DNA from 3 places in the Streptococcus sp. F0441 genome. Region 2 is predicted to be linked to each of the others. Evidence: predicted binding sites of a transcription regulator. Region 2 holds the regulator's gene; each other region holds the start of a gene.

Region 1 (10,619 bases), 520 kb from region 2:
TTAGAAGCCATAGTTTGACTCTCCTTTAAGTGTTTTCTATTTGAGTTATAAGTGATAACCCTTACAATAGTGTATTATATCACCTTCAAGATAATTTTTCAAGTATTTTATGGACTTTTACTGAAAATGAACTTGCTTCTTTTTCTATCATACAGGTACTATGGGAAATTTGGGCACTAATTATTAATAGTATAGAATTATCTAGTTAGCCACTTAACGTAAAATAATCTTTTGATGTCTCACATTAAAATAGATATACTTAAGTAGTGTAAGCGTGGCTAAAAATTCAATCTATTCCATTCAAATAAAGTGTCCAACCAATCAAAAACTATATTATGGGCGAGTCTTAAATTATTGACTTGACAATGAGCATCTGCACCGCTTTCGGAGTCAAAAACCTGAAGTTTAGTTTGCGGATTTTTAGATTTAAGCGCTTCATAAATTACCTTAGTTTGTCGTTGCAGCTCAGTACCTTCTCCCTTTCCCATTATAAACAGGCAAGGACATTGAATTTTTTGATAATCTACAATCTTTGCGTGGTTAAATACATCATCAATAGCACTCTTAAAATCAGAAGTACCAAACTGCCATGCATACTTTTTAAGATTCAAATTTGCTGATTCATTCAAATTTCCAGCTAATTTTAAAATGGCATTTATTAACCAACTAGGTGCTTTCAAACTTGATCCAAATTCTTTTCTGAAAAGTTCTGCAACGTCGTAAATAGGGGTACTAGCAATCCAAGCATGAATTCTTGGATCCTTTTCAACAGCTTGTGCGGTAAAATATCCCCCTCCGCTGACACCATAAATGGCTAAATAATTTAGTTTAGGATTTCTATTTTCCAACCAGTCTATGCATAATGAAATTGGAATAGAGGCATCCACATCAAAGACCAGCCCTCTACTAGGATTGCTCCCTTGACCGGGAAGGTCAACCATTAAAACATTATAATTTCGTATCCATCCAGGATATCCTGCAAAGTAAAATAAATCTTCGCGATAAGTATCACCTCCACCAATCATGATTAGCGTTGGGCAATTATCGCCGCTATGAAGATAATAACCAGGCAAGTAAGAACCCTGATAGGTAATAGTTAATTTTTCAATCGGTGCACCTAGTGAATGAATTGCACTAGAAAACACCTTCTCCATTTGACGAACGGTCGGTAAATACTCTTCAGAAAATGGATCGGTAAATTGGATTGCCGAGCGAAGTGAGTAGGTCTGTGCAAGATAATACTGCGCCTTTGTTTGTTCACTCAACCCTGAATTACTTGCTTCTTGTTCAAGGTAGTTTACATGCGATAAAAATACATTTTTCCAGTCATCAGGCTTTGGTGAGTTCCCCAATCTTTGAGCAAGATAATAAAGCTCTCCATGAGAGAAACCAAAAATTTCACCGATTCCTAACAACCAATTGAAGAAAAAATCCGTATCACCATTCTTAAAAAATATTTGAGTCGATTGCCGTTTTAAAATAACATCATTTTCTTTCACCACGCGCCTCCTAATTCTGTATTCTTTCATTCATTTAATCTAATTATAATCTGATAACATTCTCTATCAAACAAAAGTATCCAGATATCCATTTTTTAATCTTATAATCACAGATAGTGTATCATATAAAATGAACTTTTTCAAACATTGTATTTATATACTCCTTATGAAAGGATACGAAACTCATAAGTATCCTATATAAAATTAACCAATGATCCATTTTTATGAATACATCATAATCTGTCATTTCCACTTTGGTTATATTTTAGATATTCTAATACAAATATTGGGACATCTTGTGTAGAAAATTTCTTTTTTCGTAAATATTACAGTTTCTATTTTGTTAAAGTATTATCTCAGCTATACTTATTACTGTTCTTACGATTTTTGCTATTTTCTTCGTTTTCCTTTCTGATAACTTGCTGAAAATCTTCTATTTATATTGCCAATATACAGTATGTAGTTTTTTTATTTTGAGAAAGTTTGACAGTTCAACGGAAATCAAAATTTATGTTTTCGAAAACACTATATCTTGTGTTTTGATTTCAAAACCGTAACTTTTTGGCACAAGATTTAGTTTAAAAAGTTTGACAAAGTTTTTTTTTCTGATATACTAAGAAAGTAATCTATTTTGAAAGAGGAGTTACGAAAATGGTAACCGTTTATTCTAAAAACAACTGTGTCCAATGTAAGATGACCAAGCGTTTCTTGGACAGCAACAATGTCGCTTATCGTGAGATCAATCTCGACGAGCAACCAGAGTACATCGATCAAGTTAAAGAGCTCGGTTTCAGCGCTGCTCCTGTCATCCAAACACCAACTGAAGTCTTTTCAGGTTTCCAACCAGGAAAACTAAAACAGTTAGCATAATTTTAGTGCATCATCCAGAAGAAATTGCTTCTAGGGCTAACTTAGAGGCCTTTCTTTTGTAATCAGGTTAGATAAGGAAAATTTTATGGGATTAAAACATCTTGAAGACGTGACTTACTTCCGTCTCAATAACGAAATCAACCGTCCTGTTAATGGACAAATCATGCTTCATAAAGATAAGGAAGCCTTGGATGCTTTCTTTAAAGAAAATGTGGTTCCAAATACCATGGTTTTTGATTCAATCACTGATAAAATCAACTACCTCATTGAACATAACTACATCGAAACTGCATTTCTCAAGAAATACCGTCCAGAGTTTTTGGAAGAATTGCATCAATTTATCAAGGACCAAAACTTCCAATTCAAGTCGTTTATGGCAGCCTATAAGTTTTACAATCAATATGCCTTGAAGACTAATGATGGGGAATATTACCTTGAAAGCATGGAAGACCGTGTCTTCTTTAATGCACTTTATTTTGCTGACGGGGATGAAGCGATTGCAATTGATATTGCCAATGAAATTATCCACCAACGCTACCAACCAGCTACTCCTTCCTTTTTGAACGCAGGTCGTGCTCGTCGTGGAGAGTTGGTATCTTGCTTCTTGATCCAAGTGACGGATGATATGAACTCTATCGGACGTTCTATCAACTCAGCCCTTCAACTTTCACGTATCGGTGGTGGTGTGGGAATTTCCCTCAGCAACCTTCGTGAAGCTGGAGCTCCTATCAAAGGCTATGAAGGAGCAGCTTCTGGTGTCGTACCAGTTATGAAGCTTTTTGAAGACAGCTTCTCTTACTCAAACCAACTCGGGCAACGTCAAGGTGCTGGGGTTGTCTACCTCAACGTCTTTCACCCAGATATCATCGCTTTCCTTTCAACTAAGAAAGAAAATGCTGATGAAAAAGTACGTGTAAAGACCCTTTCACTCGGTGTTGTAGTACCCGATAAATTCTACGAATTGGCCCGTAAAAATGAAGAAATGTATCTCTTTAGCCCATACTCTGTAGAGCTTGAATACGGGGTACCGTTCAACTACATCGACATCACAGAAAAATACGATGAATTAGTAGCAAATCCAAATATTCGCAAGACAAAAATCAAGGCACGTGACTTGGAAACTGAAATCTCTAAATTGCAACAAGAATCTGGCTATCCATATGTAGTCAATATTGATACGGCTAATCGTGCGAATCCTGTTGATGGAAAGATTATCATGAGTAACTTGTGTTCTGAGATTCTTCAAGTTCAAGAACCAAGTTTGATCAACGATGCTCAAGAATTCCTTCAAATGGGAACGGACGTTTCATGTAACCTTGGATCAACCAACGTGGTCAACATGATGACTTCACCTGACTTTGGTCGTTCTATTCGCGCTATGGTTCGTGCCCTTACTTTCGTTACAGATAGTTCACACATCGTAGCTGTCCCTACTATCGACCATGGAAACAGTTTGGCTCACACCTTTGGTCTTGGTGCCATGGGACTTCATAGTTACCTTGCCCAACAACTGATCGAATATGGATCAGCTGAGTCTGTTGAATTCACAAGCATCTACTTTATGCTTATGAACTACTGGACCTTGGTGGAATCAAACAATATAGCGCGCGAGCGTGGTATCACCTTCCATAACTTTGAAAAATCAGACTATGCTAACGGAAGCTACTTCGACAAGTATGTGACAGGCGAATTTGTTCCAAAATCAGACTGTGTTAAAGAACTCTTTAAAGATGTCTTTATTCCAAGCGCTGCTGACTGGGCTGAACTTCGCGAAAAGGTTCAAGCAGATGGTCTTTACCATCAAAACCGCCTTGCTGTAGCTCCAAATGGTTCTATCAGCTACATCAACGACGTTTCTGCTTCTATCCACCCGATTACACAACGCATTGAAGAACGCCAAGAGAAGAAAATTGGTAAAATCTACTACCCAGCTGCTGGTTTGTCAACAGAAACCATTCCATACTACACTTCTGCTTACGACATGGATATGCGTAAGGTAATCGATGTATACGCGGCTGCAACTGAACACGTGGACCAAGGACTTTCACTCACCCTCTTCATGCGTAGTGACATTCCAAAAGGTCTTTACGAATGGAAGAAAGAAAACAAACAAACGACACGTGACCTATCTATCCTTCGTAACTATGCCTTTAACAAGGGTATCAAGTCTATCTACTACGTCCGTACCTTTACAGATGACGGTGGGGAAGTTGGTGCTAACCAATGTGAAAGCTGTGTGATTTAATTTTTATCTGAGGCAACCACATTTTCTCAGATTACTGATTAAGTTACCCGCCAGACAAAACTTGATAAGTATCTTAAATACTATGAAAAACCAAAAAGTCGGTCTTCCGACTTTTTGTGCGATACTCTTCTCAGACTATGATAAAATAGAGATGATTCGACAATCGCATTATTACATACAGAAAGAGATTTCAAATGGAAACTTACTACAAAGCCATTAACTGGAATGCCATCGAAGATGTCATCGACAAATCAACTTGGGAAAAGCTGACGGAGCAATTCTGGCTCGATACACGTATCCCCTTGTCAAATGACCTAGACGACTGGAGAAAACTATCAAACAAAGAAAAAGACTTGGTTGGAAAAGTCTTTGGTGGTTTGACCCTTTTGGATACCATGCAATCTGAAACAGGGGTTCAAGCGCTTCGCTCAGACATCCGTACACCGCATGAGGAAGCTGTTTTCAACAACATCCAATTTATGGAATCTGTCCACGCAAAATCTTACTCTTCTATCTTTTCAACCTTGAATACTAAGGCTGAAATTGAAGAAATCTTTGAATGGACCAACACTAATCCCTACCTACAAAGAAAAGCAGAAATTATCAATGAAATCTACCTCAATGGTAGCCCCCTTGAAAAGAAGGTTGCCAGCGTTTTCCTTGAAACCTTCCTCTTCTACTCTGGTTTCTTTACACCACTCTACTATCTCGGTAACAACAAACTGGCCAACGTTGCGGAAATTATCAAGTTGATTATCCGTGATGAATCTGTTCACGGAACTTACATTGGTTACAAGTTCCAGCTTGGTTTTAACGAATTGCCTGAAGAAGAGCAAGAAAAACTTAAAGAATGGATGTACGACCTGCTCTACACTCTCTACGAGAACGAAGAGGGCTATACAGAAAGTCTCTATGACGGTGTTGGTTGGACCGAAGAAGTTAAAACCTTCCTTCGCTACAATGCCAATAAGGCCCTTATGAACCTAGGACAAGATCCACTCTTTCCAGATTCAGCTGATGATGTCAATCCTATCGTCATGAACGGAATTTCAACAGGAACTTCCAACCACGACTTCTTCTCTCAAGTTGGAAATGGTTACCTCCTTGGTGAAGTTGAAGCCATGCAAGACGAGGATTACAACTACGGCTTAGACTAATTTGGCCAATCATTCAAAATATCATGGTTTGTTTAAAACAACCATGATATTTTTGTTTTTTGTTTTATTTTGTTTTTTTCTATTTGATATATTGAGCGTTTTATGGTAAGATAATAATAGTAGAAATCGAGGTGATAAGGATGCTAAAGCAAGAAAAACTAGATAGTATTCTAGAAGCAGTAAACACAAAAGGCACTATTACTGTAAAAGAGATTATGGAGAGCCTTGATGTGTCAGATATGACAGCTCGCCGATATTTACAAGAACTAGCAGACAAGGATTTGCTGGTTCGTGTGCATGGTGGCGCTGAAAAACTTCGTACAGGTTCTCTATTAAACAACGAACGCTCAAACGTCGAAAAACAAGGCTTGCAGATTGCTGAAAAACAAGAAATTAGCCGTTTTGCAGGTCACTTGATTGAGGAAGGGGAAACCATTTTTATCGGGCCAGGAACAACCTTAGAATGTTTTGCTCGTGAGCTCCCAATTGATAATATTCGTGTTGTAACAAACAGTCTTCCAGTTTTTCTCATCCTAAACGAACGAAAACTAACAGATTTGATCTTGATTGGTGGAAACTATCGCTCTATCACTGGTGCTTTTGTGGGGACACTCACCTTGCAGGATTTGACAAATCTTCAGTTTTCTAAGGCATTTGTTAGCTGTAATGGTATTAAGGATAAAGCAATTGCTACTTTCAGTGAAGAAGAGGGCGAGGTACAACGAATCGCCTTGAACAATGCCAATAAAAAATACTTACTGGCAGACCACAGTAAGTTTAATAAGTTTGATTTTTACACTTTTTACAATATCTCAGAGATTGATACCATCGTTTCAGATTCCAAACTGAGTCAGGAGACATTTGAAGATCTGTCGAAACAAACAACCATTCTTTTATCAAAACCATAAAAATTCCCCTGCCTTTTGGCGGGGAATTTTTGTTGAATTTTAATCAATAAGTTGTGTCTCAGCTAGTTTCTTGTACCAGTGAGCTGATTTCTTTGGATAGCGCTCCTGGGTTTCAAAATCAACATAGAAGAGGCCGTAACGCTTTTCGTAACCATTTGACCAAGAAAAGACATCCATTAGCGACCAGATAAAATAGCCTTTGACATTGGCTCCATCGGAGATTGCATCTGCTATCACTTCCATGTGTTTCTTAACATAATCAATCCGTCCATCATCGTAGACTGTCCCATCCACAAACTCATCTTTGTATCCGAGACCATTCTCTGTGATGTAGATTTTCTTGTAATTTGGGTAATCTTTCTTCACGCGCATGATTTGATCATACAAACCTTGAGGATAGATAATCCAGTCCCAGTCCGTACGTGGGACATAGTCAGGCGCCACTCGACGTCCAACTCCCTTAATCTGATACTTAGAGCTTCCTTTTTCACCCTTACCGTTATGAATGATTTCTGTTTCGCCATCAAAGGCTTGCATCCAATCACTCATGTAGTAGTTAATTCCAAGGAAGTCATTCAGGTCTTTTGCTGCTTCTAGGACTGCGAAGTCTTCTTCACGCAGATCTAAACTTCCACCATTGACTGCTAGGATATGGTTGACACCTTCCATGGTTTCTTCAGAATATCGTCCTAGATAAGTCGCATCTAGGATAAACTTGTTATGGATAATATCTTCTAACTCGGCTGCACGAACATCTGCTGGATTATCTGGATCCAGAGGATACTTAGTAGGCAGGGCATGAACCACACCAATTTCACCTTTATAGCCTTTATCTTTATATAGCTTGACTGCACGCGCATGCGACACCATCATATTGTGATGAGATTGGAAGACTTTGGCAAGGTCGTACTGAATACCTGGAGGGAATTTCCCAACCAAATATTGACCATCTCCTATTGGCCCAATTTCATTAAAGGTTGTCCAAAAGTTAACTTCAGGAAATTCTTCAAAACAGAAGGCCGCATAATCCACAAAGTGATTAATGTTTTCTCTATTCAGGAAATCTCCGTTTGAATGAAGTGCTTCTGGCGTGTCAAAGTGATGAAGAGTCACGAAGGGCTCAACATGCCGTTTGTGGCACTCTGCAAATAGATTATGATAGAACTCAACCCCCTTGTCATTAACCTTCCCATAACCCGTTGGAAAGATACGTGACCAAGCGATTGAAATACGGATACCATTGACACCATACTCTTCTGCAAGTTTGAGGTCAACTGGGTATTTGTGATAGAAATCACTGGCTGGTTCAGCAGTGTACCAGTAGTTATCTTTGAGGTATTTGTCCCAGGCGACTGGCCCTTTACCATCAGTATGTGTAGCACCTTCTGCTTGGTAGGCTGCTGTTGCTCCGCCAAAAATAAAGTCTTTTGGAAGTGTTTTTGTCATTTGATTCACCTTTCAAGAAATAGAAATGAGATGGGGGTATAGTTGGGAGGAGTTCCTCCATCTCACTTCTTCGCTATTTACATTTTATTCTTCGAACTGCGCTTGAACAAAGGCAAGAGCGCCTTTTCCATCGCGAGTCAATTTAATGTATTGGCCACCTTCTGTCTTGGCAAGTTTGATACCAAGTTTGTCGGTTTCGGCCTTCATGTCTTCAAAGTTTGAAGCAACTTGAGGAGCAAGGATGACCAGATCAAACTCAGGCAACATTTCACGGTGAGCACCATAGCCACCAGCTGCTGCTTTAACAGGAACTTTGTACTCTGCAGCTGCCTTGTTTAGAGCATTTGCAAGAAGACCACTTGTACCTCCTCCTGCACAGAGAACGAGAACATTTGTTTCTTCTGTGATTGTGTTTTGCGCTGCTTCTACACCTGCTTTTTCAAGAATAGCATCTGCTTTGGCAGTATTGAAGTTTGCAGCTACTTTTTCTTTTAATTCATCATTAACTTTACCAGAACGCTCTTCTTCAAGGATTTGTTCATCATAGACTTTAAGGAATGGATAGTAAATGACAATGTCAACAACGATTAGAAGGGCAGCAAGGATGAACGATAGAACTTGGAAGTTTGTACCGAGAACAATACCGAGCGGACCTGGTGTTGTCCAAGGAAGGTTGGCAGTAAATGAGTTCATGCCGAGCGTTTCAATGAAGAATTTAAAGATCCATACGTTTGCGATTGGAGCAAAGATGAATGGAATAAAGAAGATTGGGTTCAAGACTAGCGGAGCACCAAACAGGATTGGTTCGTTCACACCGAAGAAGGTTGGTACTACTGACGCACGTCCGATTGCACGGTTTCGTTTCGATTTGGTCAACCACATGAACATGAATGGAACAACCAGTGTCGCACCAGTACCACCCATGGTAACGATAAACATTTGTGTACCAGAAGTAAGGATCTTGTCAGCGTGCATCCCTTGTTGGAGAAGGTTCAAGTTGACTTCAGCATTTGCATAGGTAATAGCTGCGATTGCTGGCTCGACGATTGAAGGACCGTGGATACCAACAAACCAGAAGAAGGCAAAGGCACCAAAGATAATCGTAATACCTAGATAACCATCAGCAGCAGAGAATAATGGTGCAAAGAATTTACCGATTGATTCAGCTACGCTTGCACCAACAAAATGACGAGCTAGTAAATCAAGAGCATAAAGAGAAACCACTGATAGAGTGAATGGAATCACATCTTTAAATACTTGTGAGATATTTGGTGGAACTTCGTCAGGCATACGAATAGTGACGTTGTTCTTAACACAAACCTTATAGATGGCTACAGTAACAAAGGCAGCAAGGAAGGCTGAAAGCAAACCTTTTGTCCCCAAGAATCCAGTAGCTAGGCCATTTTCGATAGGATCAGCTGCCAACATCAACAAACCAACAATTGCTGCCAAAAGTGTTGACATATAGTTGATTTGATTGGTTTTCTCCATGCTACGGTTTACTGAGTCGGTCAATGACTTAGCTGTTGTACCAGCTACCAAGAGAGCTAGAATCCCCATTGAATAGCTATAAGGTTTCATGAGGAGATTAACAACATCATCAGACCATTTAAAGCCCCATGAGTTTGGTACAAAAGCAATCAAGATAAAGATACTTGAGAAGAGAATAACAGGCATCCCTGCAATGAAACCATCACGAATAGCACGAAGATAGATATTACGAGATAATTTCTCAAAGAAAGGTTTTCCTTTCTCAATAAATGCAATTAATTTATTCATTACTTAACTCCTCTCTTATAGAGTTCGATTAAATGGTGCATCAAATCTTTTAACAAGATAGTTGTCATCAAGTGGTCTTGGCCATGCATCATGGTTACACTATAGGCCAAATCCTCACCAGCTGCTTCCTTCGTCAATAGACTTGTTTGCGCGTGATGAGCCTCGGCGATACAGCCACCAGCTTCCTCCACGAGAGCATCTGCTTTCGCAAAATCGCCAGCTTCAGCAGCCTTCAAGGCTTCCAATAGTTTTGAACGAGCATCGCCAGCATAGGCTACGATTTCAAAACCTAACAATGTTACTTCTTCTCTATTCATGATAGAATTCTCCTTATGTATTTTTAATTAAATTTTTATGACAATAAACGTTGGATATGTAGAACTAGATAAACTCGTTCACTTTTATACAAATCAAGACCCGTATGTTGCGTAATCACATCATAGATTTTGGAACCAATCTCGAACGCTTTTGGATAGGATTGTTTAATATGGTCTTCCATATCTAGAAGCGATTGATTATCATCTCTGGAACGGTCTAAATAATCCAAAAAATAGTTGAGATGAATCATAAAGCGATCATAGAAATGGTTATTCTTTTTGGTTCGTTGAATCGCATACCCCTTTAGCACTTCTTCAACATTCCTGAGAATTTCTTTCCTCTTATCAATCGACTCAACCACTTGAACTTCATTCTCCCCTTCGGCATTGATGAAATG
Region 2 (10,619 bases):
TTCCAAGTTTCAGCCTTGTCTAGCCACATGAGAGGTGTTTGGATAACAAAGTCGTAATCCATGGCAAGGTTGAGCGTAACATTAAGGGATTTGACAAAGACATCCCGGCAGTCAGGGTAGCCTGAAAAATCTGTCTCGCAGACACCTGTCACGATGTCTTTAATACCAAGTTGTTTGGCAAGAACTGCCGCAAAGGAAAGAAAGAGGTGGTTGCGACCGTCAACAAAGGTATTGGGAACCTCTCCCTCTTTTTGCTCAATCTCCAAATCAGAGGTTAAGGCATTTTCAGTGATTTGTCCCAGTAGAGACATATCTAAGATGTGATGACGAATGCCTTGTTCCTTAGCGATTTCTTTAGCAACTTGAATTTCGAGATGATGACGTTGGCCATAGGCAAAGGTGACAGCTTCGACTGTTTCATAGTGTTCTTTAGCCCAAAAAAGGCAGGTTGTGGAATCTTGACCGCCGCTAAAGACGACCAAGGCTGAATGACGTTTCATAGTACTCCTTCTAAAATGGGAAATGTTCAGAGCACGCAAAAAGCTCCCTTTAGGGGAGCTAAAAAATACCAAGTAGAGGTTTTTTTTAGCGATGGCATGTCCCAAACATCGTAATATTCTACCTACAGTCTAGCATATTTTTTGAAAAATGGCAAAGGGCAAGAAAAAAAGAGACCAAATAAAGTACTTGGTCTCTCGTGTGATTAGCTCAATTCAGCAACGATGGCCTTGATTTGTTCTGCAGTGTGAACACCTGCAACCTGTTTCACAACTTGGCCGTCTTTTTTGAAGAGAAGGGTTGGGATAGACATGATACCAAATGCACGAGCTGTGTTTGGATTTTCATCTACGTCCATTTTAACGATTTTCAAGACATCTTCTGAAAGTTCTTCAGACAATTTATCCAAGATTGGACCTTGCATACGACATGGACCACACCAAGTTGCCCAGAAGTCTACCAAGACCAAACCGTCTTTTGTTTCTTGTTCAAATGTTGCATCTGTAATTGCTTTTGCCATTGTATTTCTCCTTTTTTAGTTATATTGGCTTAAATCTTGTTTCATGAGATAGAAGAAGACATCTCCATAAGTCCCATGGTAGTCCAAATCATGACCATTATAGGTCAATTTTTGAACGGGGTAATAGTCTGCGACACCGATAAGGCAGGCTTGTTGAGAACGTTCAAAGTCTTCATAAGACTCGAAAGTCATGGTTCTCTCTTGCTTGCTGGCGTCTAGGTAGGTAATTTCGATCATATAAAACTCCTTTGTTTGATCTTGACTTTATTTTACTCCTTGGAAAGAGGAATGTCAAGAAAAATGATTGCGCACGCAACTTCTTTAAAAAATCTGATTAAGAAATGAAGTCAAGGCTCGTTTTCAGTCTTTCTTCGACGGCCTTTTGCAGGTAAGCTAGGGTTGTTTGTCCCTCGTCAGTCAGGCAGATAAAACTAGCCCGTCTATCCTGGTCGCAACATCTGCGACTAAGCAAGCCACAGTTTTTCTCTTCTAGTCGGGCCACCATTCGAGAAACAGCGCTGGGACTGAGATGGAGTTTATCGGGTAAATCAATCTGGCGTAGAGATTTTTCTTGGGCCAAATCCAGATAGTAGAGCAAGTAAAACTCTTTCAAGGTCAACCTTTGTTCACTCTGCTGTGCAATAGTTTCTTCTAACATGGCTTCCATTTCCTTTTGACGGCGGTTGTAGTCAAACCACTTTTCCAAATAGGTCATTGCTTTCTCCTTTCTTTTCAAAGTAAAAATCACAAAGTCATTACTGATTATCTTTGTAATACAAGATGATTGCGCATGCATTTATTATACTACTTTTAACTAATCCTTGCAAGAAAGAAGAATTTCAATATTTCCTTGAAATTTTCTGAAAAAAGAGTAAACTGGTATGCAAGAAGTTTATTTCATGGAGTTTAGGATGAAATTATATGTTCAATTAATGATTCTCTTTGTGATTTCTCTAATCGGTGAGGGAATCTCCAGTTTCTTTCATCTGCCCATCCCAGGCAGTATTATCGGTTTGATTATTCTCTTTCTAGCCCTGCAGTTCAAGTGGCTAAGGACCAGGCACGTCAACATGGTCGGAAATTTCTTACTGGCCAATATGACCATTCTCTTTTTGCCGCCAGCAGTGGGTATCATGGAAAAGTTTGATGTCATTGCTCCCTATCTCTTGCCCATCGTTTTGATTGTCTTTTTTGCGGCTGTCATCAATATTATTCTCATAGCCCTAGTGGTTCAGTTTATCAAGAGACGGTTTGAGGGAGATTATGAGAAAGGAGATGCCAAATGAGCGAATTTGTATCCAATCCTCTGTTTGGGATTGCATTATCTATCTTAGCTTATCTATTGGGGATGTTGATTTACAGACGTTTTCCCCATCCTTTGACAACACCTTTGCTTTTGTCGGCAATTTTTATTATCATCCTTCTTAAGGCGACGGGTATTTCTTACCAAGATTACTACCAAGGTGGCGTTTATCTGAACAACTTGATTGTCCCATCGACCGTGGCTCTAGGGATTCCGCTCTACAAGAGTTTTCACTTGATGAAGCACCATGCTCGGAGTATCCTCTTTGGTAGTCTGTTAGCAGTAGTTGTCAATACTAGTTTCACTGCCATAGTAGCGAAAATATTTGGTATGGACTTTTTCCTAGCCATTTCTCTCTTTCCCAAGTCAGTGACAACCGCTATGGCAGTGGGGATTACAGAAAAATTGCAAGGATTAACAACTGTAACCTTGGTCGTCGTAGTGGCAACTGGGATTTTAACCAGTGTGATCGGGCCAACCCTTTTGAAGTGGTTGAAAATTGACGATCCAGTGGCAGTTGGTCTTTCCCTTGGTGGAACAGGTCATGCAGTCGGAACAGGAACAGCCTTTCGATACGGCTCGGTAGCAGGAGCCATGGGTGGCTTGGCCATCGGTGTCACCGGTATTCTCTATGTTTTTGTTAGCCCTATTGTAGCCAGTTTGATATTGAGTTAAAGCAAAACCCAGCTCTTGTAAGCTGGGCGTTTTTTATTGCAAATTAACCTTGTTTTTCAAAATATAGTAGGTACCGAGATAGTAGATAGCCGATAAAAAGAGATCGCGCAAGATTTCTGTACCAATCATCATGTTAAAGTCATTTTCAATTCGGAAAAAGAGAGAAACATAACCAATGACGATGGCAATGACGATATAGGCTAGAATCCCCATAGCTGTTCGATACTCATTAAAGAGTTGTCCGATTGAGATGGAGAGGTAAATGGATAAAATCCATGTAATCGAACCGACAAATAGTGATAGGGCATACAGCCAGCCGTAGCTGAGGTAAGGGGAAATGAAGTTATAGAGGACAGTGAAGTCTTTTTCTATTGGTGTTAAGAAGAAGATAATCAATACACTCAAGATAAAGACGATATAGCTTAAGATGGACCAGACAAGACCACCTAAAAGTTTTGCGATGATGATTTGGTGCTCAGAGACAGGCAAGGTTAGGGTCAAGTACCCTTGGCGGTCATAAACACTCCCCTTGAATCTTCGGATGATTAAAAAGATTGTTGCAATCCAAAGAGTGACGCTGAGTCCTCCAAAGACTAGTACCAAAAAGAAGATGAAATAAACAGCATTGTTAGAATTGTAACTCTGACTAAGGCTACCAAGGAAAGCTCCAATCAAAACTGAAATTGCAAGCACAGCTCCATAGAGCGCTAAATACCATTTATTGACATTCTTAAATTCATAACGAACTAGATTCCAAAACATAATAATCTCCTTTGCTTAGGCTTTAAATTCCTGGCGGAAGAGCTGGTCAATTGATTCACCTGACTCGTAACGAATATCATCAACATTTCCTTGGCGAACGACTTTTCCGTCTTTGAGGAAGATAATCTCATCCAAGATTGGCTCAATATCTGAAATCAAGTGGGTTGAAATCAGGACCGTAGAAGTTGGGGAATAGTTGTTGATGATGGTATTGAGGATATAATCACGAGCAGCTGGATCCACGCCTCCGATTGGTTCGTCCAGAACGTAGAGGCGGGCTTCACGGCTCATAACGAGGATTAGTTGGACCTTCTCCTTGTTTCCTTTTGATAATTTCTTTAAACGACTATTTTCATCAATGCCAAGGTCTGCAAGCAGATGTTGGGCGCGTTCAAGATTGAAATCCTGATAGAAGGTCTTGAAGTAGGTTAGGGCTTCCTTGACCTTCATCTGTTCATTTAGATAGGTTGTGTCTGGTAGATAGGAGACAATCGCTTTGGTAGCAGGACTTGGATCCTGTCCGTTAATGAGGACACGTCCTTTGTCTGGCTGAAGGAGACCGTTAATCAGTTTGATCAGGGTTGTTTTTCCGGATCCGTTTGGTCCGAGGAGCCCGACAATCTTTCCAGCTGAGATCTCTAGTGAGATATTGTCAAGTGCCGCAGTTACTCCATATGATTTTGATACATTTTCAAGTGCTAGTAGTGTCATAGTCTTAAACTCCTTTAATATAGTCGCTTAATACATTTGGCAGTTCTTCTTTTTTGTAGCCAAATTGAAGCATGCAAGAGACGAAGTGTTGCAGTTGCTCTTCGGAAAGTTGTTTGCGGGACTGAACGATGAGGTCCAAATCCTCGGTGACAAAACGACCAGTTGTTCGCTTGCTATAAACGAATCCTTCACGTTCAAGGTCAGACAAGGCGCGCTGAATGGTATTGGGATTGACCCCAGCCTCGCTCGCCAGTTCTCTTACGGTTGGTAGCTGTTGGTTGGGTTCCAGTTCATGGGAAACAATCTGTAGTTTAATTTTTTCCATAATCTGTAAATAAATGGGTTTTGTATTATCAAATGACCAGGACATCATAGTCTCCTTTCTTTTTCTTTATTGTTCTAATTAAATAATACAATAAAACAAAAAACTTGTCAAGTAAAAATAAGAATTGTTTTGGGAATTGCTCAAAAAATGGTATAATGAAAAGAAAACGACAAGGAGGGAAATGCATGCGTTGTCCAAAATGTGGGGCTACCAAGTCTAGTGTTGTTGATAGTCGACAAGCCGAAGAAGGAAATACCATCCGTCGAAGACGTGAGTGCGACGAGTGTCAGCATCGTTTTACAACCTATGAACGAGTAGAAGAAAGAACGCTGGTTGTCGTCAAAAAAGACGGTACACGAGAGCAGTTTTCTAGAGATAAAATCTTTAATGGGATTATTCGCTCAGCCCAGAAACGCCCTGTTTCGAGTGATGAAATCGGCATGGTGGTCAATCGCATCGAGCAAAAACTCCGTAGTCGCAGTGAGAATGAGATCCAAAGTGAATATATTGGGTCTTTAGTCATGGAAGAATTGGCGGAGCTTGATGAGATTACCTATGTTCGTTTTGCCAGTGTTTATCGTAGCTTTAAGGATGTGAGTGAGTTGGAGAGTCTGCTCCAACAGATCACCCAGTCCTCTAAAAAGAAAAAGGAAAAGTAAATGAAGCCAAATGACCGTTTTTCTTTTCTAAAGAATAATCGGGTGTCGCAAGATATCTCTTCTCTGGTGCAGTGCTACCTCCCGATTATCGGTCAGGAGGCACTGAGCCTCTATCTATATGCCATTACCTTTTGGGATGGAGGGCAAAAGGAGCACCTCTTTTCCCATATCCTCAACCACTTAAACTTTGGCATGCCGACCTTGCTCCAATCCCTCAAAATCTTATCTGCTTTGGATTTGTTGACCCTTTATCAAAAGGGGGAAACCTATGAATTGCAGCTTCAGTCTCCCCTCTCCAGTCAGGATTTTCTAAGTCATTCAGTCTACAGCAGATTATTAGAGAAAAAGATTGGGGATGTAGCTGTTTCTGCTATGAAGCAAGCTCCAAGTGAGGGAGAAGCACTCTCGGTTTCCTTGAGTCAAGTCTTTCCAACCCTGACTGAAGAAGTGACCCCAAGCGAGTCTAAAAGCAAGTTAAAAAATGATTTTGATTTGGAACATTTCCAGCACCTGATGGCTCGAGATGGCTTGCGTTTTGAAGACGAGCAGGCGGATGTTTTAGAATTATTTGCCATCGCAGATGAAAAAAAATGGACCTGGTTTGAAACCTATCAACTAGCCAAGGCGACAGCGGTGGCTCAGGTTATTTCAGTCAAACGCATGCGTGAAAAGTTAGCACAAAAACCAGCGACTTCTGACTTTAGTCCCAAAGAAATGACCATTATCAGGGAAGCTAAAAATAAAACTCCCCTAGAATTTTTAGCCGAAATCAAGCAAACACGTAAGGGAAACATCACCCAAAGTGAAAGAGAACTCCTTTACCAGATGGCATCTTTAGGCTTGTTGGATGAAGTCATCAATATCGTCTTACTTCTAACTTTTAACAAGGTTGATTCGGCTAATGTCAATGAAAAATATGCTATGAAGGTCGCAAACGACTATGCCTATCGCAAGATTCGGACAGCAGAGGAAGCCGTGCTTCGGATTCGAGAGCGTCAGCAAAAAGGGCAAGAAGAACAGAAAAACAAGGCCAGCTCAACTAAGACAAATGTTCCCAAGTGGAGCAATCCAGAATACAAGAATCAAACCAGTGAGGAAACTCGTCTGGAACTAGAACGCAAAAAACAAGAAATGTTAGCCCGATTAGAAGAAGGAGGAGACTAGATGGAAAGTGTTGGTGACGTTATCAAACGTCAGACAAGTCGTTTTCAGTATCAGGACTTGGTCCAGCAGATCATGAAGGACCCCGATGTAGCGGCTTTTATCCAGAAAGAATCCCTCAGCCAAGAGGAGTTAAATCGCAGCATCTCCAAGTTCAACCAATATATCACAGAACGGGATAAGTTTCTTCGTGGGGATGCGGACTATATAGCACGTGGCTACAAGCCTATCTTGGTCATGAATCACGGCTATGCAGATGTATCTTATGAAGAAACACCAGAACTAATCGCGGCTGAAAAAGAGGCGGCAATCAAGAATCGTCTTAAGTTGATCAATCTACCAGCAAGTCTCAAGAAAGCGAAGTTGGCTCAGATTGACCTGGATGACTTAGGACGTTTGCCGATTTTTGAGAGACTCTATGCCTTTGTTGACCTTTACCCTAGTATCCGAAAAGGTCTCTATCTTTATGGAGATTTTGGTGTCGGTAAGAGTTTCATGATGGCGGCTCTTGCCCATGACCTATCTGAAAAACGTGGTGCTTCAACAACCATTCTCCACTATCCAAGTTTTGTCATTGATGTAAAAAATGCTATCGGTGAAGGCTCTGTAAAGACCTTGGTGGATGAGATCAAGTTAGCAGAAGTCTTGGTATTGGATGATATTGGTGCAGAACAGTCTACCCCTTGGGTGCGTGATGAGATTCTCCAAGTTATTCTTCAGTACCGCATGCAGGAAGATTTGCCGACCTTCTTTACTTCCAACTTTAATTTCCAAGATTTGGAAAAACATTTTGCCAAAGGAAAGAATGGAAATGATGAGACTTGGGAAGCTAGACGGGTCATGGAAAGGATTCGTTATTTAGCAGAGGAAACAAGACTAGAAGGAGAAAATCGCCGATGACAGAAACCATTAAACTGATGAAAGCTCATACTTCAGTTCGTCGCTTTAAGGAGCAAGAGATTCCTCAAGAGCACTTAAATGAAATCTTGACAGCTGCTCAAATGGCGTCTTCTTGGAAAAATTTCCAATCTTATTCTGTGATTCTTGTACGTAGCCAAGAGAAGAAAGATGCCTTATACGAACTGGTTCCCCAGGAAGCCATTCGCCAGTCAGCTGCCTTTTTGCTCTTTGTCGGTGACTTGAACCGAGCTGAAAAGGGAGCAAGTCTTCATACAGACACTTTCCAACCTCAAGGAGTGGAAGGTCTCCTCATCACGTCTGTGGACGCTGCGCTTGCTGGGCAAAATACCTTGCTTGCAGCAGAGAGTCTGGGATATGGTGGTGTGATTATCGGTTTGGTCCGTTACAAGTCGGAAGAAGTGGCAGAACTTTTTAACTTGCCTGACTATACCTATCCCGTTTTTGGGATTGCCTTTGGCGTGCCAAATCAACAACATGATGTCAAACCAAGACTGCCTTTGAACCAAGTGGTATTTGAAGAAGAATACCAAGAACAGCCAGTTGAAGCGATTTTGGACTATGACCAAGTACAGGCGGACTATGCTGGTGCGCGTGCGACGACCTCTTGGAGTCAGCGTTTGGCAGAGCAGTTCGGTCAAGCCGAACCTCGTTCAACTCGGAAGAATCTAGAACAGAAAAAGTTATTGTAGAAAGTGAGAAAACATGGCCTTACCAACTATTGCCATTGTGGGACGTCCCAATGTTGGGAAATCAACCCTATTTAATCGGATCGCTGGTGAGCGGATCTCAATCGTAGAAGATGTTGAGGGTGTGACACGTGATCGTATCTATGCAACGGGTGAGTGGCTCAATCGTTCCTTTAGTATGATTGATACTGGAGGGATTGACGACGTCGATGCTCCCTTCATGGAGCAAATCAAACACCAGGCAGAAATTGCCATGGAAGAAGCAGATGTCATCGTCTTTGTCGTTTCTGGTAAAGAAGGGATTACAGATGCGGACGAGTACGTAGCTCGCAAACTTTATAAAACCCATAAGCCTGTTATCCTTGCCGTTAACAAGGTTGACAATCCTGAGATGCGAAATGATATCTTTGATTTCTATGCACTAGGCTTAGGTGAACCGCTGCCAATTTCGTCTGTCCACGGTATTGGTACGGGTGATGTACTGGATGCCATCGTGGAAAATCTACCACATGAAGTCGAAGAAGAAAATCCAGATGTCATTAAATTCAGCTTAATTGGTCGTCCAAACGTTGGAAAATCAAGTTTGATCAACGCCATTTTGGGTGAAGACCGCGTGATTGCTAGTCCAGTAGCTGGAACAACGCGCGATGCCATTGATACCCACTTTACAGATGCTGATGGACAAGAGTTTACCATGATTGATACAGCTGGTATGCGGAAGTCTGGTAAGGTCTACGAAAATACAGAAAAATACTCTGTCATGCGTGCCATGCGTGCCATTGACCGTTCTGACGTGGTCTTGATGGTCCTCAATGCTGAGGAAGGGATTCGTGAATACGACAAGCGTATCGCAGGATTTGCCCACGAAGCGGGTAAAGGAATGATCATCGTGGTCAACAAGTGGGATACTCTTGAGAAAGACAACCATACTATGAAGAACTGGGAAGAAGACATCCGTGAGCAGTTCCAATACCTGCCTTATGCACCGATTGTCTTTGTGTCTGCTCTGACCAAGCAACGTCTTCACAAACTGCCTGAGATGATCAAGCAAATTAGCGAAAGTCAAAACACACGCATCCCATCAGCTGTCTTAAACGATGTGATTATGGATGCCATCGCAATTAATCCAACACCGACAGACAAAGGAAAACGCCTGAAAATCTTCTACGCGACTCAAGTGGCAACCAAGCCACCAACCTTTGTCATCTTTGTCAACGAAGAAGAACTCATGCACTTCTCTTACCTGCGTTTCTTGGAAAATCAAATCCGCAAGGCCTTTGTCTTTGAAGGAACACCAATCCATCTCATTGCAAGAAAACGCAAGTAAGCTATGTTTGTTTTCACACAAAAATAAACTAAAAGAAGGCTATGAGGTCTTCTTTTTTCTATAAAAGGAGTAAAAGTTTTATCAAATTGGAGACAAAATCTGTCATCAAAATTCAATTATTTTCCTAGCTTTTGTAATCTATTTGTAATGAAAATGCACTTTCTTTGTAAAAATCAAAATGCTATAATTCCTTAAATCAATTTTCCTTTATCAGGGAGGTTATTATGAAAAAAGGCAGATTATTTAAACATAGTTTGTTGGTTCGCTTGCTTGGGTTGCTGATGGTCTTTCTCTTCTTGTCAGCATTCACAGCACCTGAAAAACCTGAGTACGGGATCTATGACCCGGATCACTATCTAACGGATGAGACTATAACTCAGATTCGAGAATTGAATAATGTCAATAGTAAAAAATCAGAAAAATTCCAGATGGGTGTTTACGTTGTGAAAAGCCTAAATGGAGAAACAATCGAGACTGTAGCCAATGAAACAGCTAGAGCTTGGAAGATTGGCTACTCGGGAGACAATCACGGTGTCTTGATTGTGGTAGCAGTCCAAGATAGAAAATCACGGATTGAAACAAGCAATAATGTGGCAAGTAAAATCACAGACTATCAGACCAATAGATTTTTGAAAACAGCACGACCTTACTTTCAAAAGGGAGACTACAGCAATGGAGTTCTTTCTATAGCACACAATCTCAACTACATGTTTTATAGTGGATCGAGTACGACTGCTTCAAGTTCTAGAAGTAGTTACGACTATACCACCAACTCTAGTCGCTTAAGGGAACTTGAAAGATATGCTGGTGAGAGTAGTTCTTCGAGACGTCATCGAAAAAGTAGTTCGAGTGACGGAGTTATCGGATTTGGAATTCTCATTTACTTCATCGTGATGATCATTGGATTTATATCTGGAGGCCGTGGTGGCGGTTCACATGGAGATGATTCTGGCGGTGGCTGGTGGGGCGGTGACTCATCAGATTCAGGATCCTCTTGGTCTGACTCAGGCTCCGACTCATCTGGAGGCTGGGACGGCGGTGGCTTTGATGGCGGTGGTTCGTCTGATGACT
Region 3 (10,619 bases), 1.2 Mb from region 2:
GCCTTGTCCATGTGGCTCCTGCTATACACGGATTGACAAGGTCGAAGGACGCTCTGACGACATCTTCTATTTCGATGGACTGGATGGGGGTCAAGTGACCATCTATCCAGACTTTATCAGACGGTGCATCCTCTTTGTGGAGAATGTAGGGGATTACCAAGTCAAGCAACATTCTGAGAAGTTAGTGGAAGTTTGCCTAAGTGAACGAGATGAGGCAGTGGAAGCATCTATTCTAGCACAGTTTCAACTCCTGGCCCAGCAAAAGCAGTTTATAGTTCCCGAAATCCAATTTTCAGATTATCACTGGGATACTAGCCGTAAACTCAAACGAATCCAACGTTTATGAAAGGATAATAGACAATGACAGAAGTAAAAAGACATGTAGAAATCGCTGGTTATGGTGTTTGCCTTCCCAAGCATACCGTCCAATTCAAAGACCAGACCCGTTATCGTGTAGTTGAAAATGAAGAAACGCAACTCGACTTGGCAGAAGGAGCTATCCAGCGCGCACTTGAACATGCAAATTTGGATATTAAAGATATCGATTGCCTTGTATCAGCTAGTGCAGTTGGAGTTCAGCCTATTCCTTGTACGGCAGCCTTGATTCATGAGCGCGTGGCAAAAGGACTCTCTATTCCAGCCATGGATATCAATACGACCTGTACCAGCTTTATTTCTGCTCTATCGACTATGTCCCACTTGATTGAGGCGGGCGAATACAATCGTGTCTTGATTGTGTCTAGTGAGGTTGGAAGTTTAGGGCTCAATCCCAAGCAAAAAGAAAGTTTTGAACTCTTTAGTGATGGGGCGGCAGCCTTTATTTTCCAAAAAAGTCATCAGGAAAAAGGGGTCATTGCTAGTCTCCAACGTACTTGGTCAGAAGGGGCTCACGATACGGAGATTCGTGGAGGTCTAACTTCTTTTCAACCAAAAGAGTACTCTGAAGCGAATAAGACCAACTATATGTTTGACATGAAGGGGAAGAAAATCCTCCTCTTGTCTGCTCGTAAAATCCCAGTCATGTTTGAAGAGTTTCAAGAAAAAACACAGCTAGCCTTGGGAGATGTGGACTATATCATTCCTCATCAAGCTAGTCGCGCCCTTCCTTTGGTTATGGAAAAGCTAGGTGTAGCTGAGGATCAATACCTCAACTTAGTTACTGACTATGGAAATATGGTGTCAGTCTCTGTACCGTTTGGCTTGGCTTATTCTTTGGGACATGGACTTATCAAGGAGGGAGATGTCGTCTACCTTATGGGGACTGCAGCTGGTATGACGGTCAATATGTTGGCTCTGAAATTGTAACAATCATCTAAACACGAAACGACTGGAATTTGAGCAAAGGCAAAAGGTTGCCATCTGCCCCTGAACTGAGGTATACTAGTAGAAAGATTAGTTTATCAAGCAGTTAAGGAGAATGTTAGAAAAGGAAGGGGATGTATGACGGCTAGAAAAATGCAGCTACTCATGTCCAAATATGGTTTTAGTATTACCGTTATGTTGGCAGAATTATTTATCGTCTTTGGTTTATTTCTCTATCTAGGGCGGATGGCTCCGATTGTCTGGATTATCCTAGTCATCTTAGTGAGCTTAGCGACCATTGTATCGATTGTGAATAGATCTATGAATCCTGAGAGTAAGGTAACATGGTTGTTAGTAGCCTTTGTGCCAGTTTTTGGCCCTTTGCTCTATATCATGTTTGGAGAGCGCCGTTTATCTAAAAAAGAATTGAAGCAGCTAAAGCAGCTCCAATCAATGGTTTACCGAGAGGACAATAGCAGGGCTCTCCGTTTGGAGTTAAAAGAACAAGACAAGTCGGCTTACGGGGTTATCAAATCTCTCCTCAGTATGGACACGAATGCAGATGTCTATAATCGAACGGATACCCAATTTTTTGCATCTGGTAAAAGCATGTGGCATCAGATGCTAGAAGATCTCAAGAAAGCAGAGAAGTTTATCTTTCTCGAATACTATATCATCGAAGAAGGTTTGATGTGGAATAGTATTTTGGAGATTTTGGAAGAAAAGGCAGCTCAAGGAGTAGAGGTGAAGCTCCTCTATGATGATATTGGTTGTATGGCCACTTTGCCTGGAGATTACACCATCCACCTTCGTGGTCGAGGAATTGAGGCCCATAAATTTAATAAGGTGATTCCGCGCTTAACCGTCGCCTATAACAACCGTGACCACCGTAAAATCATGGTTATTGATGGTCAAATTGCCTATACAGGTGGTGTCAATCTGGCAGATGAGTATATCAACCATATCGAACGCTTTGGTTATTGGAAAGATAGCGGTATTCGCCTAGATGGATCAGCGGTCAAGGCTTTTACTAGACTCTTTTTATCAACCTGGTATATCAACCGTGGAGAAATTAGCGACTTTGACCAATACCATCTCGAAAATCAACCAAAAGATGGGATGGGGCTCTGTATTCCCTACAGTAGCGGTCCCAAACCAATATACCGAGCCCAGGTTGGAAAAACGGTCTATCAAAATCTTATCAATCAAGCTACAGACTACGTCTACATCACGACTCCCTATCTGATCGCCGACTACGATCTAACTGAAAGTATCAAAAATGCAGCTCTGAGAGGGGTAGATGTGCGAATTGTGACGCCGTGTATCCCAGATAAGAAGGTTATTCAGTTAGTTACTCGAGGAGCCTACCCAGACTTGCTATCTGCGGGGGTTCGTATTTATGAGTATAGCCCGGGATTCCTTCATAGCAAGCAAATGCTTGTTGATGGAGAGGCGGCTACTGTGGGAACCATCAATTTTGACTATCGGAGTTTGCTTCACCACTATGAAAATGCCGTCTTGCTTTATAGAACGCAGGCCATCATCGATATTGAAAGGGACTTTGAAGAGATTTTTAAAGTTTCTCAAGAAATTTATCCCCACACCATCAAAACAAGCTGGTATCAAAGCCTGATCAAGGAAATTGTCCAGTTGTTTGCACCTATGCTCTAACTATCCATCAAGATCTAGCCCAAGGCTGGATCTTTTTTGTCTTCTTACGAATAGATAGGTAAAGGAGAAAACCATGCTTAATCTAGAAGATGACGATTTTATTAGAGAGTATAGAGACAGTCGATTCCACCGTTTTCGTGAAATCGAACGCTTTGCGATATTGGATAAGAAATTCAGCAAATATCAATCCCAAGCTGACATTCCTGTAAGATTTTGATATACTAAAACAGATAAACTTAGAGGAGAAATTGAATGAATGTATATGGGAAAATAGATGAGAAACAAGAAGAATCTCATTACCAAGACTGGTCTGTTCCAGAAAAGCGAGAAGGAGCTCCGACCCCCTTTTTTAGTATCTTGCTTTGGAGTTTAGTGGCTACAGCTATTTCTGTGGTTATCCCCCTTATTTTTGGTTTAGTGAGTCCGCGACAAACTCAGGATCTTTATACCGGTTGGGCTTTGCATCAAAATGGTCAAATGTATACAGATTATTTTGGGACGGAGGGATTGCTCTATTACCTGCTTGCATATCTTTCACAAGGCAGTATTCTGATTGCTTTGGTTGAGTGGTTGGCCTTGTTTGGAGCAGGCGTTTTTCTTTTTAAATCTGCGGATAGTCTTACAGACCGTGTAGAAGAAGCCAAGCAGCTTGTGTTTGTGTTTAATTTGTTGGTAGCAGGTCTCGCTTTTGGTGGTGGCTATGCTCTCTTGCTAGCCTTGCCTTTCCTATTTTATTCACTTAGCATTGTTACGAACTACCTAGCTTATCCAAACGGTGACAAAGGATTTTTACGTGTTGGTATGAGCCTTGCTCTCGCTTTCTTCCTTGCGCCAATCCCAACAGCCTTATTTGCAGCTACACTAGCCTTGGGAATTATCGGCTTTAACTTAGGCAAAGGTCACTTTGTTCATGGTTTATATCAATTTTTTGCGTCAGCCTTAGGGTTCTCACTCTTATTCTATCCTTTGGGCTACTATACAGTGTTAACAGGTAGTTTTGGGGATGCCATTAGCCAGACCTTGTATCCGGTAAATACTCTTAGCTTCTTTTCAAATGCGCATTTGCTTGAAAATGCAGCCTTCTACGGCTTACTTGCCATTGGGCTAGGTTCCCTTAGTTTGCTCTTTTCTGGTTTGTTCCAGTCAAAATCAGCTAAGCAATATTCCCTATCGATTGCTGCTAGTTTGGGCTTATTGCTTTCTTTGGGGCTCTTGATTTTTTCCAAAGAACCCATCAACGGTACTCATCTTGTGGTACTAATTCCTTTCTTGGTCTTGCTCCTTCTGACAGGAATCAAGGAAGATGTTTCGGATGGAGGCAGTCGTCGTAGAAGAAGACGTGAGAAACAAACTTCTTTCCTTAAAGGAAATTTCTATCTACCACTGATTGCCCTTGCCTATCTTATTGTTCTTCCTATCGTGAGTCGCTACCTTTCGCATCCAGCGACTTATCAGGAGAGAGAACGTCTTGCTAGCATGGTAAAACAGCAAACGAGTTCTGAGGATCGTGTCTATGCTTGGGATGATCGTCCTGATTTCTACCGTGCAAGTGAACGCTTGGCGCCGACTTCTCTATCAACTCCAACACTCTATACTGCAAGCGACGAAAATAAAACCAAACTGATGAATGATCTGAAAGAGAATCAACCGAAGATGATTGTGGTCAATCAAAAAGTTGCCTTGTGGTCAGATGTAGAGAGCTGGCTCAGTGAAAACTATGAGCTTGTTCAGACAAGTACTAGCGAGTTCAAACTTTATAAATCAAAATAACAAAAATCAATATCTTGTGGAATTTTAAAAATTTTAGGATTTTTAACACAAGATATTGATTTTTATTTTTAGAGTGGTATAATACTGAATATAAACTATTTAACAATATTTTAGAAAAGAGCATGGATATGATTGTATTAGAAGAAAAGCTTGCAACCGTTCCCACCTTGTTCGTTGAAAAACGAGATGGTAGACGTGTAGTATTTGATGTAGACAAGATTGACAAGGCTCTCCACAAGGCGGCAGAAAAAGTTATGGACGTTACGCCTCTAGTAGAAAAACGCCTAAATGGTCTAGTTGAAAGAATCGTTACCGAAATTCACAGTCGTTTCCCTAAAGGTGTGAAGATTTATGAGATTCAGAATATCGTAGAACATGAACTTCTTGAAGCCAAAGAATATGCCTTGGCTGAAGAGTATATCACCTATCGGACACAGAGGGATTTTGAGCGCTCAAAAGCGACAGATATCAACTTTAGCATTCATAAACTTCTCAATAAAGATCAAGCGGTTGTCAATGAAAATGCCAATAAAGACAGCGATGTCTTTAATACTCAACGTGATTTGACAGCAGGGATTGTGGGGAAATCAATCGGATTGCAAATGCTTCCTAAGCACGTAGCCAATGCTCACCAGAAAGGGGATATCCACTATCATGACTTGGACTACAGCCCCTACACTCCTATGACTAACTGCTGTTTGATTGATTTTAAAGGGATGTTGGAAAATGGCTTTAAAATTGGTAACGCAGAGGTAGAGAGTCCCAAGTCTATCCAGACTGCGACAGCTCAGATTTCGCAAATCATTGCCAACGTTGCTTCTAGCCAGTACGGGGGCTGTTCAGCTGACCGTATTGATGAAGTCTTGGCACCTTATGCAGAGAAGAATTACCAAAAGCACCTCAAAGATGCGGAAGAGTGGGTCTTGCCTGAAAAATGGGATGATTATGCTTGGAAGAAAACCCAAAAAGACATCTATGATGCCATGCAATCTCTTGAGTATGAAATCAACACCCTCTTCACTTCAAATGGACAAACACCTTTTACTTCACTAGGTTTTGGTTTAGGAACTAGTCGTTTTGAACGGGAAATTCAAAAAGCTATCTTGACCATTCGTATCAAGGGTCTTGGCTCAGAACACCGCACAGCCATCTTCCCTAAACTCATCTTTACGCTTAAAAGAGGCCTTAACTTGGAAGAAGGGACTCCAAACTATGACATCAAACAGTTGGCCCTCGAGTGTGCAACCAAACGGATGTACCCGGATGTCTTATCCTATGATAAGATTATCGAGTTGACTGGTTCTTTCAAGGTTCCTATGGGCTGCCGTTCGTTCCTCCAAGGATGGAAGGATGAGAATGGCGTAGAAGTCAATTCTGGTCGGATGAATCTAGGTGTTGTGACAGTCAATCTGCCTCGTATCGCCCTTGAGTCTGAGGGCGACATGAATAAGTTCTGGGAAATCTTCAACGAGCGGATGAATATCGCAGAAGATGCTCTGGTTTATCGTGTCGAACGAACCAAGGAAGCAACACCAGCAAACGCCCCTATTCTCTATCAGTACGGGGCCTTCGGACGCCGTCTTGGAAAAGACGAGAGCGTTGATCAGCTCTTTAAGAATCGTCGTGCGACAGTTTCGCTGGGCTACATTGGTTTGTACGAGGTAGCGACAGTCTTCTTTGGAAATAGCTGGGAACACAATCCAGAAGCCAAGGAATTCACGCTGGATATCATTCGCGATATGAAACGTCGGGTGGAAGAGTGGTCTGATCAATATGGCTATCATTTCTCTATCTACTCAACACCGTCTGAAAGTCTAACAGATCGCTTCTGTCGCTTGGATACAGAAAAGTTCGGTTCTATTCCTGATATTACAGACAAGGAATACTACACCAACTCGTTCCACTATGATGTGCGTAAAAATCCAACGCCGTTTGAAAAATTGGACTTTGAGAAGGCTTATCCAGAAGCAGGTGCAACAGGTGGTTTCATCCACTACTGTGAGTATCCAGTTCTCCAACAAAATCCAAAAGCCTTGGAAGCTGTCTGGGACTACGCCTATGATCGTGTAGGCTATCTAGGGACCAATACTCCGATTGATCATTGTTATAAGTGTGACTTTGAAGGGGATTTTGAACCGACAGAGAGGGGCTTTGCTTGTCCAAACTGTGGGAATAGCGACCCAAAAACAGTAGACGTAGTCAAACGAACTTGTGGCTATCTAGGTAACCCTCAGGCTCGTCCGATGGTTAATGGACGCCACAAGGAAATCGCTGCGCGTGTCAAACACATGAATGGTTCAACCATTAAAACAGCCGGACATGAAGTAACAAATTAGAAGGAAATGGAATGGGGAAATACCAATTAGACGATAAGGGACGTGCACAAGTGACCCGTTATCACGAGAAACATTCGAAAGGTGGAACAGGTAAAAAAGAACGCTTGCTCAATCTTAGAGAACAGTTTTTAAACAAGAACAAGAAAAAATAAAAGTGAGAGTCCGCTCTCGCTTTTCTCTTAGCAGGAGGTAAGGATGGAACTACGCAGACCAACATTGGCAGATAAAGAAACAGTTTTAGAGATGATGGCAGAGTTTGAACAGACTCAATCAGCCCACGATGGTGGGTTTTGGAACGCCAACAATTTTGTTTATGAAGAGTGGCTAGAAGAAAATCTTCAAGCGGAAGCGGGACTCAATATTCCTGAAAACTGGGTTCCTGCTATCCAGCTGGTTAGTTTTGACGTAGCAGGCCAAGCTCTTGGCTTTCTCAACCTTCGTCTCCGATTAAATGACTACTTACTAGAAAATGGGGGCCATATTGGCTACTCCATTCGTCCATCTGAAAGAGGTAAGGGTTATGCGAAAGAATCCCTCCGACAAGGTCTACAAGTTGCTAAGGGAAAGAATATCAAACGAGCTCTGGTAACTTGTAGCACAGAAAATCCTGCCAGCCGAGCTGTTATCTTAGCTAATGGTGGTGTCTATGAGGATGTTCGAAACGGAACGGAGCGCTACTGGGTTGATGTCGATTAAGGAGGAAGCATGGAGCTAAGACGACCAACTTTGGAAGATAAAGAAGCGATATTAGAGATGATTGCGGAGTTCGATGCAGCAAAATCCTATATGCACGGTGGCATGGGCTCCGCTTGGAAGCGAGCAAAGGATTATGAGGATTGTTTAAAGATTGTAGAGCAGCAAGAGGATGCTGCCAACCTGCCAGTAGGCTGGGTTCCTGCAATCAAATTTTTATCCTTTGGTGAGACTGGCTTGCCTTTGGGATTTTTAGCCCTGCGCTTGTCCTTGAATGACAAATTATTTGTGGAAGGCGGTCATATTGGCTATTCTATCCGTCCCAGTCAACGAGGCAAAGGATATGGGAAGGAGCAGTTGAGATTAGGACTAGCAGAGGCTCGAAAGCAAGGATTGGAACGAGTGCTGATTACCTGCGATGAAGACAACGAAGCCAGCCGCCGCACGATTCTCTCCGCTGGCGGTGTTTACGAAAATACAATCGATAGAAGTCAGCGCTATTGGATAGATTTGGAGTAGAAGGATGACATGGAATACACCAAAACCTGGTGAATGGAAAAGCGAGGAACTTAGTAAAGGGCGGATCATTGATTATAAGGCCTTTAACTTTGTCGATGGAGAAGGTGTGCGCAACTCTCTCTATGTATCAGGCTGTATGTTTCACTGCGAGGGGTGCTATAATGTTGCGACTTGGTCTTTCAACGCAGGCATTCCCTATACGCCAGAGTTAGAAGAACAGATCATGGAAGATCTTGCCCAACCTTATGTTCAAGGCTTGACCTTACTTGGAGGAGAACCTTTTCTCAATACTGGTATCCTCTTGCCCCTCGTTAAACGCATTCGGAAGGAATTGCCAGATAAAGACATCTGGTCCTGGACGGGCTACACGTGGGAAGAAATGATGCTGGAAACTCCAGATAAACTGGAACTCTTATCACTGATTGACATCCTTGTCGATGGACGGTATGATAAAAGCAAGCGTAATCTCATGCTCCAGTTTCGAGGTTCCTCTAATCAACGGATTATCGATGTGCAAAAATCTCTCAAAAGTGGGCAAGTAGTGATTTGGGATAAGCTTAATGACGGAAAAGAAAGCTATGAACAGGTGAAGAGAGAATGAAGAAAAAAGACCTGATAGAACAACTGGTTTCAGAGATTGAAACGGGAAGGGTTAGGACGCTGGGGATTTACGGTCATGGGGCTTCAGGTAAATCAACCTTCGCTCAGGAATTATATCAAGCCCTAGATTCTACTACAGTAAATTTGCTAGAAACAGATCCCTATATCACCTCAGAACGTCACCTGGTAGTACCAAAGCAAGCACTTGATCAAAAGGTGACAGCTTGTCTGCCTGTAGCGCATGAACTGGCAAGTTTGCAGAGAGATATTCTCGCCTTGCAGGCAGGTATGGATGTCTTAACAATCGATGAACCGTGGAAGGCTAGTGAAATCTTATCTGGAGCAAAACCAATTCTGATTGTTGAAGGGATGTCTGTGGGCTTTCTACCCAAGGAACTCTTTGACAAAACTATCTGCTTCTACGCGGACGAAGAAACAGAAATAAAAAGGCGTCTAGCTCGAGATACGATTATGAGAAATCGAGATACTTCCTTTATACTAGCTAGCCATCAAATGAGACGGGAGCAGTATCTGCGTTACTATAGAGAAACCGAGTCTAAAGCAGATATCTTAGTGGATCAATCGCAAGACAAATTCAAAGTCAAAATGACTCGTATTATATAGAAGAAAAGATTGGTTTTAATAGTCGTAAATTAGTAATTGTATGAAGATGAAATAGGAAAACAGTTTCATCCCAAAAAAACGAAAAAAACCTAACAAATCCCTTGCAATCGCAGGGGCTTTGTGTTATTCTATTATGGTGCTGTAAATTACAGCCTTAGCTTTGATGCAAGAGGTTGCGACACGCTCGGTTGCATTGCCACGCAACGCGCGTCGGTTTTCTTGTGGAGCTAGCCTATTATCTTAAATAGACGAAAAGGAGAAAAAGATGGCAAACAAAAAAATCCGTATCCGTTTGAAAGCTTACGAACACCGTACGCTTGACACAGCGGCTGCAAAAATCGTAGAATCAGCTACTCGTACAGGTGCACAAGTTGCGGGTCCAATCCCACTTCCGACTGAACGTAGCCTCTACACAATCATTCGTGCGACTCACAAATACAAAGACTCTCGCGAACAATTTGAAATGCGTACACACAAGCGTTTGATCGATATCGTTAACCCAACTCAAAAAACAGTTGATGCGTTGATGAAATTGGATCTTCCAAGTGGTGTAAACGTAGAAATCAAACTTTAATTTAAAGCTTGATACCTTGAGCATGAAAAACGCTCGTTAAAAACTTTTTGAATAAAAAATATAGAAAAGGAACTATTTTCTCATGACAAAAGGAATCTTAGGGAAAAAAGTGGGAATGACTCAAATCTTCACTGAAGCTGGCGAATTGATCCCTGTAACAGTTATTGAAGCAACTCCAAACGTTGTTCTTCAAGTTAAAACTGTTGAAACAGACGGATACAACGCTATCCAAGTTGGTTTTGATGACAAACGCGAAGTATTGAGCAACAAACCTGCTAAAGGACATGTAGCGAAAGCTAACACGGCTCCTAAGCGCTTCATTCGTGAATTCAAAAACGTTGAAGGCTTGGAAGTTGGTGCTGAAATCACAGTTGAAACATTCGCAGCTGGAGACGTTGTTGACGTAACTGGTACTTCTAAAGGTAAAGGTTTCCAAGGTGTTATCAAACGCCATGGACAATCACGTGGACCAATGGCTCACGGTTCTCGTTACCACCGTCGTCCAGGTTCTATGGGACCTGTTGCACCTA

What was found. Region 2 encodes NrdR, which represses ribonucleotide reductase genes. Its sites were predicted from a motif close to ACACNATATATNGTGT; they were not measured.
Region 1: the regulator NrdR is predicted to act here: its motif matches at 2,022-2,037, upstream of nrdH (glutaredoxin-like protein NrdH).
Region 3: the regulator NrdR is predicted to act here: its motif matches at 4,789-4,804, upstream of nrdD (anaerobic ribonucleoside-triphosphate reductase).

The regions. Positions count from the first base shown of each region.
Region 1 covers NZ_KB373321.1:1,037,424-1,048,042, reverse strand. Annotated here, with positions in the region: gene HMPREF9188_RS05050 (phosphocarrier protein HPr) at 1-11, opposite strand, end outside; gene HMPREF9188_RS05045 (alpha/beta hydrolase family protein) at 279-1,499, opposite strand; gene nrdH (glutaredoxin-like protein NrdH) at 2,151-2,369, shown strand; gene nrdE (class 1b ribonucleoside-diphosphate reductase subunit alpha) at 2,455-4,614, shown strand; gene nrdF (class 1b ribonucleoside-diphosphate reductase subunit beta) at 4,809-5,771, shown strand; gene HMPREF9188_RS05025 (DeoR/GlpR family DNA-binding transcription regulator) at 5,912-6,679, shown strand; gene lacG (6-phospho-beta-galactosidase) at 6,719-8,125, opposite strand; gene HMPREF9188_RS05015 (lactose-specific PTS transporter subunit EIIC) at 8,210-9,904, opposite strand; gene HMPREF9188_RS05010 (PTS lactose/cellobiose transporter subunit IIA) at 9,904-10,221, opposite strand; gene HMPREF9188_RS05005 (PRD domain-containing protein) at 10,257-10,619, opposite strand, start outside.
Region 2 covers NZ_KB373321.1:1,554,171-1,564,789, reverse strand. Annotated here, with positions in the region: gene queC (7-cyano-7-deazaguanine synthase QueC) at 1-500, opposite strand, end outside; gene trxA (thioredoxin) at 704-1,018, opposite strand; gene HMPREF9188_RS07550 (DUF4649 family protein) at 1,034-1,255, opposite strand; gene HMPREF9188_RS07545 (MarR family winged helix-turn-helix transcriptional regulator) at 1,353-1,733, opposite strand; gene HMPREF9188_RS07540 (CidA/LrgA family protein) at 1,930-2,304, shown strand; gene HMPREF9188_RS07535 (LrgB family protein) at 2,301-2,996, shown strand; gene HMPREF9188_RS07530 (ABC transporter permease) at 3,030-3,758, opposite strand; gene HMPREF9188_RS07525 (ABC transporter ATP-binding protein) at 3,774-4,469, opposite strand; gene HMPREF9188_RS07520 (GntR family transcriptional regulator) at 4,474-4,839, opposite strand; gene nrdR (transcriptional regulator NrdR) at 4,980-5,453, shown strand; gene HMPREF9188_RS07510 (DnaD domain protein) at 5,454-6,617, shown strand; gene dnaI (primosomal protein DnaI) at 6,618-7,514, shown strand; gene HMPREF9188_RS07500 (NADPH-dependent oxidoreductase) at 7,511-8,224, shown strand; gene der (ribosome biogenesis GTPase Der) at 8,238-9,548, shown strand; gene HMPREF9188_RS07490 (TPM domain-containing protein) at 9,773-10,619, shown strand, end outside.
Region 3 covers NZ_KB373321.1:332,315-342,933, forward strand. Annotated here, with positions in the region: gene HMPREF9188_RS01575 (F390 synthetase-related protein) at 1-346, shown strand, start outside; gene HMPREF9188_RS01580 (3-oxoacyl-[acyl-carrier-protein] synthase III C-terminal domain-containing protein) at 361-1,305, shown strand; gene cls (cardiolipin synthase) at 1,441-2,973, shown strand; gene HMPREF9188_RS01590 (hypothetical protein) at 3,226-4,743, shown strand; gene nrdD (anaerobic ribonucleoside-triphosphate reductase) at 4,872-7,079, shown strand; gene HMPREF9188_RS01600 (hypothetical protein) at 7,091-7,231, shown strand; gene HMPREF9188_RS01605 (GNAT family N-acetyltransferase) at 7,275-7,775, shown strand; gene HMPREF9188_RS01610 (GNAT family N-acetyltransferase) at 7,785-8,291, shown strand; gene nrdG (anaerobic ribonucleoside-triphosphate reductase activating protein) at 8,296-8,892, shown strand; gene HMPREF9188_RS01620 (uridine kinase family protein) at 8,889-9,515, shown strand; gene rpsJ (30S ribosomal protein S10) at 9,781-10,089, shown strand; gene rplC (50S ribosomal protein L3) at 10,172-10,619, shown strand, end outside.